2 regions of the Janthinobacterium glycogeni genome follow, and region 2 is predicted to be linked to the other one. Evidence: predicted binding sites of a transcription regulator. Region 2 holds the regulator's gene; the other holds the start of a gene.

Region 1 (4,415 bases), on a different contig from region 2:
CCAGCGAAATGCCGTAAAACACATTGCCGGCCAATTCCATGCGTGACACTCGTCCCTTGATCTGGCGCATGGTCTCGATGGCGGCCAGCTGCACGGATTCGTCCGGCTCGCCATCCTTCTCCAGCATCGCTTGCAACACCGGCAACAGGCGCGCATCGCTGCTGCCCGCCAGCGCCAGCACGGCGGCCTTGCGCGCGGCGGCATCGGGCGCATGCAGGTTGGCGCTGGCGATCAGCACTTGCAATAGTTGTTGAATTTCAGCATCGTTTTCCCGCGCCAAGGCCGTGCGGATCAGGGGCAGCTGCACAGGATCGACGGCCTTCTGCAAGGCTTGCGCGGCGGCCAGGCGGACGCCGCGTTCGGGCGCCAGCAGCTGCAAGCCCGACAAGGCGCCTGCCACGGCCGCACGCAAGCGGTTGTTGACCATCACGCCATCGATGCCATCGGGCAGCGGTACGCTCCGACCGAGCGCCGGGTCATATGCCTGCTCGCCATCGACGACATACACCTTGCCATCGGGCGCGGCGTACAAGGCGTCGTCCTGCAAGGCTTGCAGCACACGGGCGGCCTCGGACGTGGCCAGGGCGGCGATCTGCGCCACGGCGGCGACCCTGGCGTCGGGGTCGTCGCCGGACAGCGGTGTGAGCAAGTCGGGAGGGATGGCGGCCTGCGCCAGCGAGGATAAAAACAGGCAGGCGAGAACCACCAGTTTGAGGAGAAGCTGCATGTGCGTTCCAAAGAATGACTGCACGGGGGCGCATGCTGCCCCCAAAGGCGACGACTGGGATCGGATGGGGACGCCTAGTCCCTGAGGGTCCGACCCCGGCAGTTGCTGCTGGGTTAAATATCAGCGCCTACAGCTTCTGCTTGCCCTCATTGCCCTTGATATACGGACTCCACGGCTGGGCGCGTATTGCTTCCTTGGTTTTCCACACGACATTGAATTGCCCATCGGCCTTGATCTCGCCGATCATCACGGGCTTGTGCAAGTGGTGGTTCGTTGCATCCATGGTCAGGGTGAAGCCCGATGGCGCCTTGACGCTCTGGCCCGCCATGGCGGCGATCACCTTGTCCGTGTCCGTCGATTTCGCCTTTTCCACGGCTTGCGCCCACATGTGGATGCCGACATAGGTCGCTTCCATCGGGTCGTTCGTCACCACCGAACCGGCGTTCGGCAGCTTTTGCGCCACGGCATACGCCTTCCACTGCTTGATGAAGGACGCGTTCACGGGGTTCTTGACGGATTCAAAGTAATTCCACGCCGCCAAGTGCCCCAGCAGCGGCTTGGCATCGATGCCGCGCAGCTCTTCTTCGCCGACGGAAAACGCGACGACGGGCACGTCCGTGGCTTTCAGGCCCGCATTGCCCAGTTCCTTATAGAACGGCACGTTCGAGTCGCCATTGACGGTGGAAATGACGGCCGTCTTGCCGCCCGTGGAAAATTTCTTGATGTTGGCGACGATGGTTTGATAGTCGGCGTGGCCGAACGGCGTGTAGACCTCGCTGATATCGCTATCCTTGACTCCCTTGCTTTTCAGGAAGGCGCGCAGGATCTTGTTGGTGGTACGCGGATACACGTAATCGGTGCCCAGCAGCACGAAGCGCTTGGCGCCGCCGCCATCCTTGCTCATCAAATATTCCACGGCGGGAATCGCCTGCTGGTTCGGCGCGGCGCCCGTATAAAACACATTCTTTTCCAGCTCCTCGCCCTCGTATTGCACGGGGTAAAACAGCAGGCTGTTGAGCTCCTTGAAGACAGGTAAAACCGACTTGCGCGACACGGACGTCCAGCAGCCGAACACGACGGCAACCTTGTCCTGCGCCACCAATTGTCTCGCTTTTTCCGCGAACAGCGGCCAGTTCGACGCCGGGTCGACGACGACGGCTTCCAGCTTCCTGCCCAGCACGCCGCCCTTGGCATTGATCTCGGCGATCGTCATCAGCGCCACGTCTTTCAGCGACGTTTCGGAAATGGCCATGGTGCCCGACAGCGAGTGCAAAATGCCTACTTTGATCGTGTCGGCGGCCAGGGCTGCCTGCATGCAGGTGGATGTGGCCAGGGCGAACGCGCCGGCGGCCGCCGCTTTCAGGATGATGCGTCGTGACATGGGGACTCCTGTGATGGGTTCGTGGGGGTCGAGCTGGGCTACGATGTTGTTAAAGCAGAATGCATGCCAGCGCCTACAGGTGTCCGCCATGGTGCACGCGGCGCTCGCCGCACGAAAAAAAACCTGGCTGCACAAGGACTGTGCAGCCAGGTTTCAAATTGCCGTAAAACGGTGCGCCGGAGGCTTTAGTCCTTGCGCGGCGCTCCACGCAGGCGGCGCCACCCCTTGCGTCCCAGCGGAAACAGCAGCACGAAAGCGATCAGCCACGGCAAGATGTAGGCCATGGCCGTGATGGCGTTGGCCACGCCTTCCGACAGGTTGTCCGTGAAGTTGCCCAGCGACCGCTTGACGGGCGTCCAGAACGATTGCTTGCCTTCGGCGCTGATGGCCACGTTCAGCAAGTCCGTATCGATGCGCTGCATCAACAGCGCATCGGCCGCCGTCGCCTGCTCCAGCTCGACTTGCACGGTGGCCAGCTCCTTGCTCACCTTGATCAGGGCATCGACGTTGGTGCCCGAGCGCTTTTCCAGGTCTTGCAGCTGCGCCTGGTATTGCTTGAGCATGTCCAGGCGTTTCTTGCTGTCGAGCACGGGACGGCCCAGGTCTTCCACCTTGGTGCCCTGGCTGGTGACGTCGCCTTCGGCCGCGACCAGTGCGACGAGCTTTTTGATGCCGGCCGGCTTGGCCCGCATGCTGATGCGCGCATGCACGTAGCGGCCGCTGTCGAGGCTGGAATCGAGCAGCAGGCAGCCGTTTTCCGTATCGGCCTTGCAGGCGGCCACCACCTTTTCATACAGGGGCCGTACTTGCGCCTCGCGCGTATCGATGCTGACATTGTGTTCATAGGCAAGAAACTCGCTGCCCTTTTCCTTGCCTTCGAGACGCGCAGCGCTCGATTGCCCGCCGCTCTCGCCCTTGCCGCCGCAACCGGCCAGCAGCATCAGGCCGAACAGACCAATATGGATTTTTTTCATGGTTTCTTTCTTGAGATTATTTTTGCAGCGGCAACAATTCGATATCGGGCAAGTGCGCGGCCACATCCTGCACGGTCGCGTGGCCCGTCAGCGATGCGATCACCTGCGGCAACGGCGCCGGCCAGATTTCCGGCAAGTCGCGCTCCTCGGGCGCCAGCACGGGAAAGGCCAACTGTTCCTGCGGCGGCGCAAAGGCGGCGACGACGCCGGGCTTGTTGCCGCGCGCATCGATGCGGTACCAGCCGAAGTCCTGCAGATACACGGCGTTCAAGCCATGCAGGCAGAACGGCGGACCCACCTCGCCGACGGCCAGGCGCTGGTAGCACAGCCCGGCAGGAATGCCGTTGGCGCGCAGCAGCGCGGCCAGCAGATGGCTCTTCGCATAACAGTATCCCGTGCCATGCTGCAAGACGTCGGAAGCGCGGCAGGTGACGGGATTGCGCCGGTAATCCCAGCTGTGGGCGATCTCGTCGCGCACGAAGGCAAAGCAGCGCGCCGCGACGGCGGCGTCGCCCACGGCGCCTGCCGCCAGTGCGGCCGCCCTGGCGCGCACGGCCGGATGATCGCTGTCGATATACAGGCTGCTGGCTAGATAGAGGGAGAAGTCGGTAGACATGGCATAAAGGCAATGCGAAAAGATAATGCGCGATTTTAGTCGAAGCGGCACGCAATCAAGCGTTTCCTTGCGCAGGAACAAAGAAAATCCACGCGTCAGGCGCGCTGCGCGGGGGGCGGCGACTTTGGCGCCGGCCCGGTAGCTGGTATCATGCGGGCAAACGCAGCCGGCCTGATTGGCACGGCACATGCACTACCCTGCGAAGCGGCCCCCGCCGCCGACGCCTCCCTACAGATCAGAGAAACGAGTTCCTATGAGCACTTCATCGTCCCATCCATCGTTCTGGCGCCGTGTCCCGCTGGCCTTCGGCGCCTTCTTCAGCACCCTGTCGGACGCCGCCTATGCGGCCCGCGTGGAAAAGTTGTCTCTGCCCGAGGCCGCCCCGGTGGCGCCAGTAGCCCCTGCTCCGGCGCCGGCCTCCATGCCGACGCCGGCCGCCGCCCCCGTCATTTTGAAAGAAGCGACGCCGGACGCGGCCCTGCAATTGCTGGCCCTGCTGCAACGCGAAGCGCGGTTGATAGACTTCACCCAGGAAAACCTGGGCAGCCATGCCGATGCCGACATCGGCATGGCTGCCCGCGTCGTGCATGAAGGCTGCGCCAAGGTCATGCGCGAATACTTCACCATCGAGGCCGTGCGCCAGGAAGCCGAAGGCAGCCGCATCGTCCTGCAGGAAGGTTTTGATTCCGCGCAAGTGCGCCTGACGGGCAACGTGGT
Region 2 (4,415 bases):
CGCCCACGTCGGGGAACAGGCCGATATTGACTTCCGGCATGGCCATGCGCGTGCGGCCCGTGACGATGCGCAGGCGGTTGCCGGGCCCCGCTTGCGCCACGCCCATGCCGCCGCCCATCACCACGCCATCCATCACAGCGATATACGGTTTCGGATAAAAATGGATCAAATGATTTAAAGCGTATTCTTCCGTAAAGAAATCTTCCAGCAGCGCGCTGCCCCCTTGCGGCGTGGCCAGGCCCGCATCGTAAAAGAAACGGATGTCGCCGCCGGCGCACAGGCCTTTCTCGCTGCTGGAGCGAATGATGACGGCGTCCACCTGCGGATCATCGCGCCAGGCCAGCAAGGCCGCGCTCAGGGCGCGCACCATCTCCAGCGACAGGGAATTCAAGGCTTTTGGACGGTCGAGCACGATGTGGCCCGTGCGGTGGCGGATGGAAATCTGGACGAGGTCGCTCATGGCAGGCAGGAAAGAAGTGAAAGTGCAAACATTCTAGCGCCTGCGCGGGGCACATTGCGTTTCGCTGGACGCAAAAAAGGGCGCAATGTGCGCCCTTAGTTGATCACAACTGCTGGAAGCGGGTGGCCTTAGACGGCGACGACGGCGTCTTCCTCGGAGTTGTCTGGCAGATGCTTGATCGCCTCTTTACCGTGCCCTTGCACTTTGGTTTTGTATTTCATCACTTGCCTATCGAGCTTGTCGATCAGGGTATCGATCGCGGCGTACAGGTCGTGCGCCAGGCTTTCCACATAGACGGTCTTGCCGCTCAAACGCAGGTTGACTTCGGCCTTTTGACGTTTTTCTTTCTCTTTGAGGTTATCCACGGTCAGAATCACGGCGATATCGATGACTTGATCGAAATGACGTTTCACGCGCTCCAGCTTCGTTTGTACGTATTCACGGATGGCTGGTGTCACTTCGAGATGATGTCCGCTGATGGTGAGATTCATACACACTCCTAAAGATGATCGGGTTCGTGCGGTCCATCGACTCCGGCCCGCAGAGGAACCGAAAAAAACTTACAAACACTTACGCAGGCTCACTGGCGGAATTTTTAACGCTTCCCGGTATTTGGCAACAGTACGTCGCGCAATCACCATGCCTTGTTCCCCCAGCATGTCCGCAATCTTACTGTCGGATAAAGGATTTTTAGGGTCTTCTGCTCCTGTCAGTTGCACGATCAATGCCCGTATCGCCGTCGATGACGCTTCGCCCCCCGCTTCGGTGGCGACGTGGCTACCAAAGAAATATTTCAACTCGAACATGCCGTGCGGGGTCAGCATGTACTTTTGAGTTGTTACCCGCGAGATAGTACTCTCGTGTAAACCCAGTGTATCAGCTATTTCACGGAGCACAAGGGGGCGCATGGCAACGGCCCCATGCGAGAAAAAGTTCTTTTGTCTTTCTACTATCGCCTGCGCCACACGCAGGATCGTGTCGAAGCGCTGGCGCATATTCTTGATCAGCCACTTGGCTTCCTGCAACTGTGCGCCCATGGCGCCTTCGCCCTTGCCCTGCTTGAGCAGGTTGGCGTACATGGCGTTCACGCGCAGGCGCGGCATGACGTCGTTGTTCAGGGTCACTTGCCAGCCATTGCGCGCGCGCTTGACGACGACGTCGGGCACCACGTAATCGGACACGTCCGAGGCGAACACGGCGCCCGGATGCGGATTGCACTGGCGAATCACCGTCTGCGCTTCGCGCAAGTCTTCATCGTCGCAGTCGAGGGCTTTTTTCAGCTTGTTGAAATCGCGCTGGGCAAACCAGGCCAGGTGCTTTTCCACGATGACGAGGGCCATGCGCCGCGTCACCATGGCGATGTGCGGCAAGCGCTTGATTTGCAGGGCCAGGCATTCGGATGCATTGCGCGCGCCCACGCCGGGCGGATCGAAACTTTGCAGCAGCGACAAGGCCGTGCGCATCTCGTCGGCATCGATTTCCAGCTCTTCCGGCAGGCGCGCCAGAATGTCGTCGAGCGACTCTTCCAGATAGCCATTATCATCGAGCGCGTCGATGATCAGCTCGACCAGCGCGCGGTCGCGCAATTCAAGCACCGTCACGCGCATCTGCTCCATCAGGTGTTCGCGCAGGGTGCAGTGATGGGCCTCCAGTTGCGGGCGGGAATCTTCGTCGTCGGGCGCCTTGCCCCGGCTCGCTTCGCTCCAGTCGCTGTCGCCGCCATCGGCGGCGGCCGGGCCCTCGCCCGCCTCGCCGTCAAAGGTTTCCACTTCGGCCGGCGCCGCGGGCGCCTCCTGGCCAGGCGGCTGGGGCGGCGCTTCGGCCGGCGCCGCCGTGGAGCTCAAAGCCCCGTCGGACAGCAGGCGCAGCGAACGGTCGAGCGGATCGTCTAGGCGCTCGAGCAAGGGATTGTCCGTCAGCAGTTGCTCGAGTTCCTGGTGCAATTCCAGCGTAGACAATTGCAACAGGCGTATCGATTGCTGCAACTGCGGCGTCAGTGCCAGGTGCTGCGAAGTGCGCAGCTGCAATGATTGTTTCATTGGCTTACATGCGGAAGTGTTCGCCCAGATAGACCCGGCGTACCGACTCGTTCGCGATGATGTCGTCGGGGCGTCCCGACGCCAGTACCGAGCCCTGGTTGATGATGTAGGCACGATCGCAAATACCCAGCGTCTCGCGCACATTATGATCGGTGATCAGCACGCCGATATTGCGCTCCTTCAAGAAGCGCACGATGCGCTGGATCTCGATCACGGCGATCGGATCGACGCCGGCAAACGGTTCGTCGAGCAGCACGAAACGGGGATCGGTGGCCAGGGCACGGGCGATTTCCACGCGGCGGCGCTCGCCGCCCGACAGGGACAGCGCCTGATTCTCGCGCAACTTTTCAATCTGCAAGTCGGCCAGCAGTTTATCCAGGCGTTCCTCGATCTCGGCCTTCTTCAAAGGACGGCCTTCGACGGTCTGGATTTCCAGTACGGCGCGGATATTGTCTTCCACCGTCAGCTTGCGGAACACGGACGCCTCCTGCGGCAGATACGACAGGCCCATCTGCGCGCGGCGGTGGATCGGCAGGCTGGAAATGTCCACGCCGCTGATGTCGATGCTGCCGCCGTCCGACGGCACCAGCCCGACGATCATGTAGAACGAGGTGGTCTTGCCGGCGCCGTTCGGGCCCAGCAGCCCCACCACTTCGCCGCATTCGACTTGCAGCGAGACATCATGCACGACTTGCCGCTTGCCATAGGTTTTTTGCAGTCCGCGAACGATCAGGGTGCTGCCGCAACGGGTATTGTCCATTATTTCGTTCCTGGCGCAGGCGTGGCCGGGGCTTTCTCCGCCGCGGGCGCCTTGGTCTTCGGCTGGATCACCATGCGCACGCTGCCGCCATCGGAGGTGCTGGTGCCGCTGTCGGAATTTTCCATCTTGAATACTTCCTTGCGGCTGTCATACGAGATGAAGGCGCCATTGGCCACGTCGGTCACTTTCGTGCCTTCCAGGCGCGTCAGCTTGGCTTTGGAAAACAGTTTCACCACTTCCGTCTTGTTGTCGTATTCAACACGCTCCGCTTCGCCTTCGACCCACAGGTCGCCGGCGCCATCGCGCTTCTGGCGGAAGGTGGCCAGCTTGCCGGGATCGGCCCAGAAGGTGATGAACTGGTAGCCTTGCGGGTCTTCCGTGATCAGGGCCCGGCCCGCCTTCATGGTCAGCGTGCCCTTGACCAGCACGACGTCGCCCGTCAGGGTACGAATCTGCTTGACGTCATCGACGTGACCGCTACGCGCCGTGATGACGGCTTCCTTCTCGGAATCGGCCTTCTCGGCATGCGCCACGCCCATGAGGGCCAGAGAAAATACGCTCAACAGCAAGATGTTCTTCATAGTATGGTTTCCTTGTTTCATTCTGTCATTTTGCCGCCGCGGCCGGGCGCGGTTTCGGCGGGAGGACCATGCGCAGCGCATTCTGCACTTCCACCACGCCAGTGGCGTTATTGGCCTTCATGCCGATACCATTGATGCGCGAGGCGCCCGTCAGGATATTGACAGGCACGTCCGTTTCCATTCGTTCTTCGTCCGGAAACACCGTCAGCGCTTCCGTCCTGACCGTCAGGTTCTGTGCCTTCGGACTGGCCACGCGGTCGATCACGACCTTGCGGTGCAGTTGCAGCCGGGTATTGTCCTGGTCGATATGCGCCAGTTCCGCATTCATGTTCAACGGCGGCATGCCGGGCGTAAGCTTGCGCACGAAGGGCTGGTCGATATCGGACGAATCGTCGGCCGGATAATGCGTGAGCTTGTTGCCCGATACGATATAGCTGGGCTTACCCGTCAAGTCCATGCGCACCAAGCTGAAATTGGTAATGAAATAGTCGGGCTCATCCAGATGCTTGCTGGCCCTGATGTCCTGGCCATTCTTGTTCATCACTTCAAGCAGCCAAAAGCTGGCCAGCGCGACG

What was found. Region 2 encodes sigma-54, which starts transcription at its own class of promoters, with help from an activator protein. Its sites were predicted from a motif close to TGGCANGNAANCTGCTTT; they were not measured.
Region 1: urtA (urea ABC transporter substrate-binding protein) is a predicted target of sigma-54. The motif match lies at 2,160-2,177, and genes of this name have one in related genera.

Annotation. Positions count from the first base shown of each region.
Region 1 covers NZ_JBNYXP010000001.1:229,904-234,318, forward strand. The annotation lists gene urtB (urea ABC transporter permease subunit UrtB) at 1-727, opposite strand, end outside; gene urtA (urea ABC transporter substrate-binding protein) at 855-2,108, opposite strand; gene ACQ4W4_RS01060 (DUF4349 domain-containing protein) at 2,294-3,082, opposite strand; gene ACQ4W4_RS01065 (transglutaminase-like domain-containing protein) at 3,099-3,698, opposite strand; gene ACQ4W4_RS01070 (DUF2760 domain-containing protein) at 3,952-4,415, shown strand, end outside.
Region 2 covers NZ_JBNYXP010000008.1:136,733-141,147, reverse strand. The annotation lists gene ACQ4W4_RS19485 (3-hydroxyisobutyryl-CoA hydrolase) at 1-460, opposite strand, end outside; gene hpf (ribosome hibernation-promoting factor, HPF/YfiA family) at 589-951, opposite strand; gene ACQ4W4_RS19475 (RNA polymerase factor sigma-54) at 1,021-2,499, opposite strand; gene lptB (LPS export ABC transporter ATP-binding protein) at 2,504-3,259, opposite strand; gene lptA (lipopolysaccharide transport periplasmic protein LptA) at 3,259-3,840, opposite strand; gene lptC (LPS export ABC transporter periplasmic protein LptC) at 3,866-4,415, opposite strand, start outside.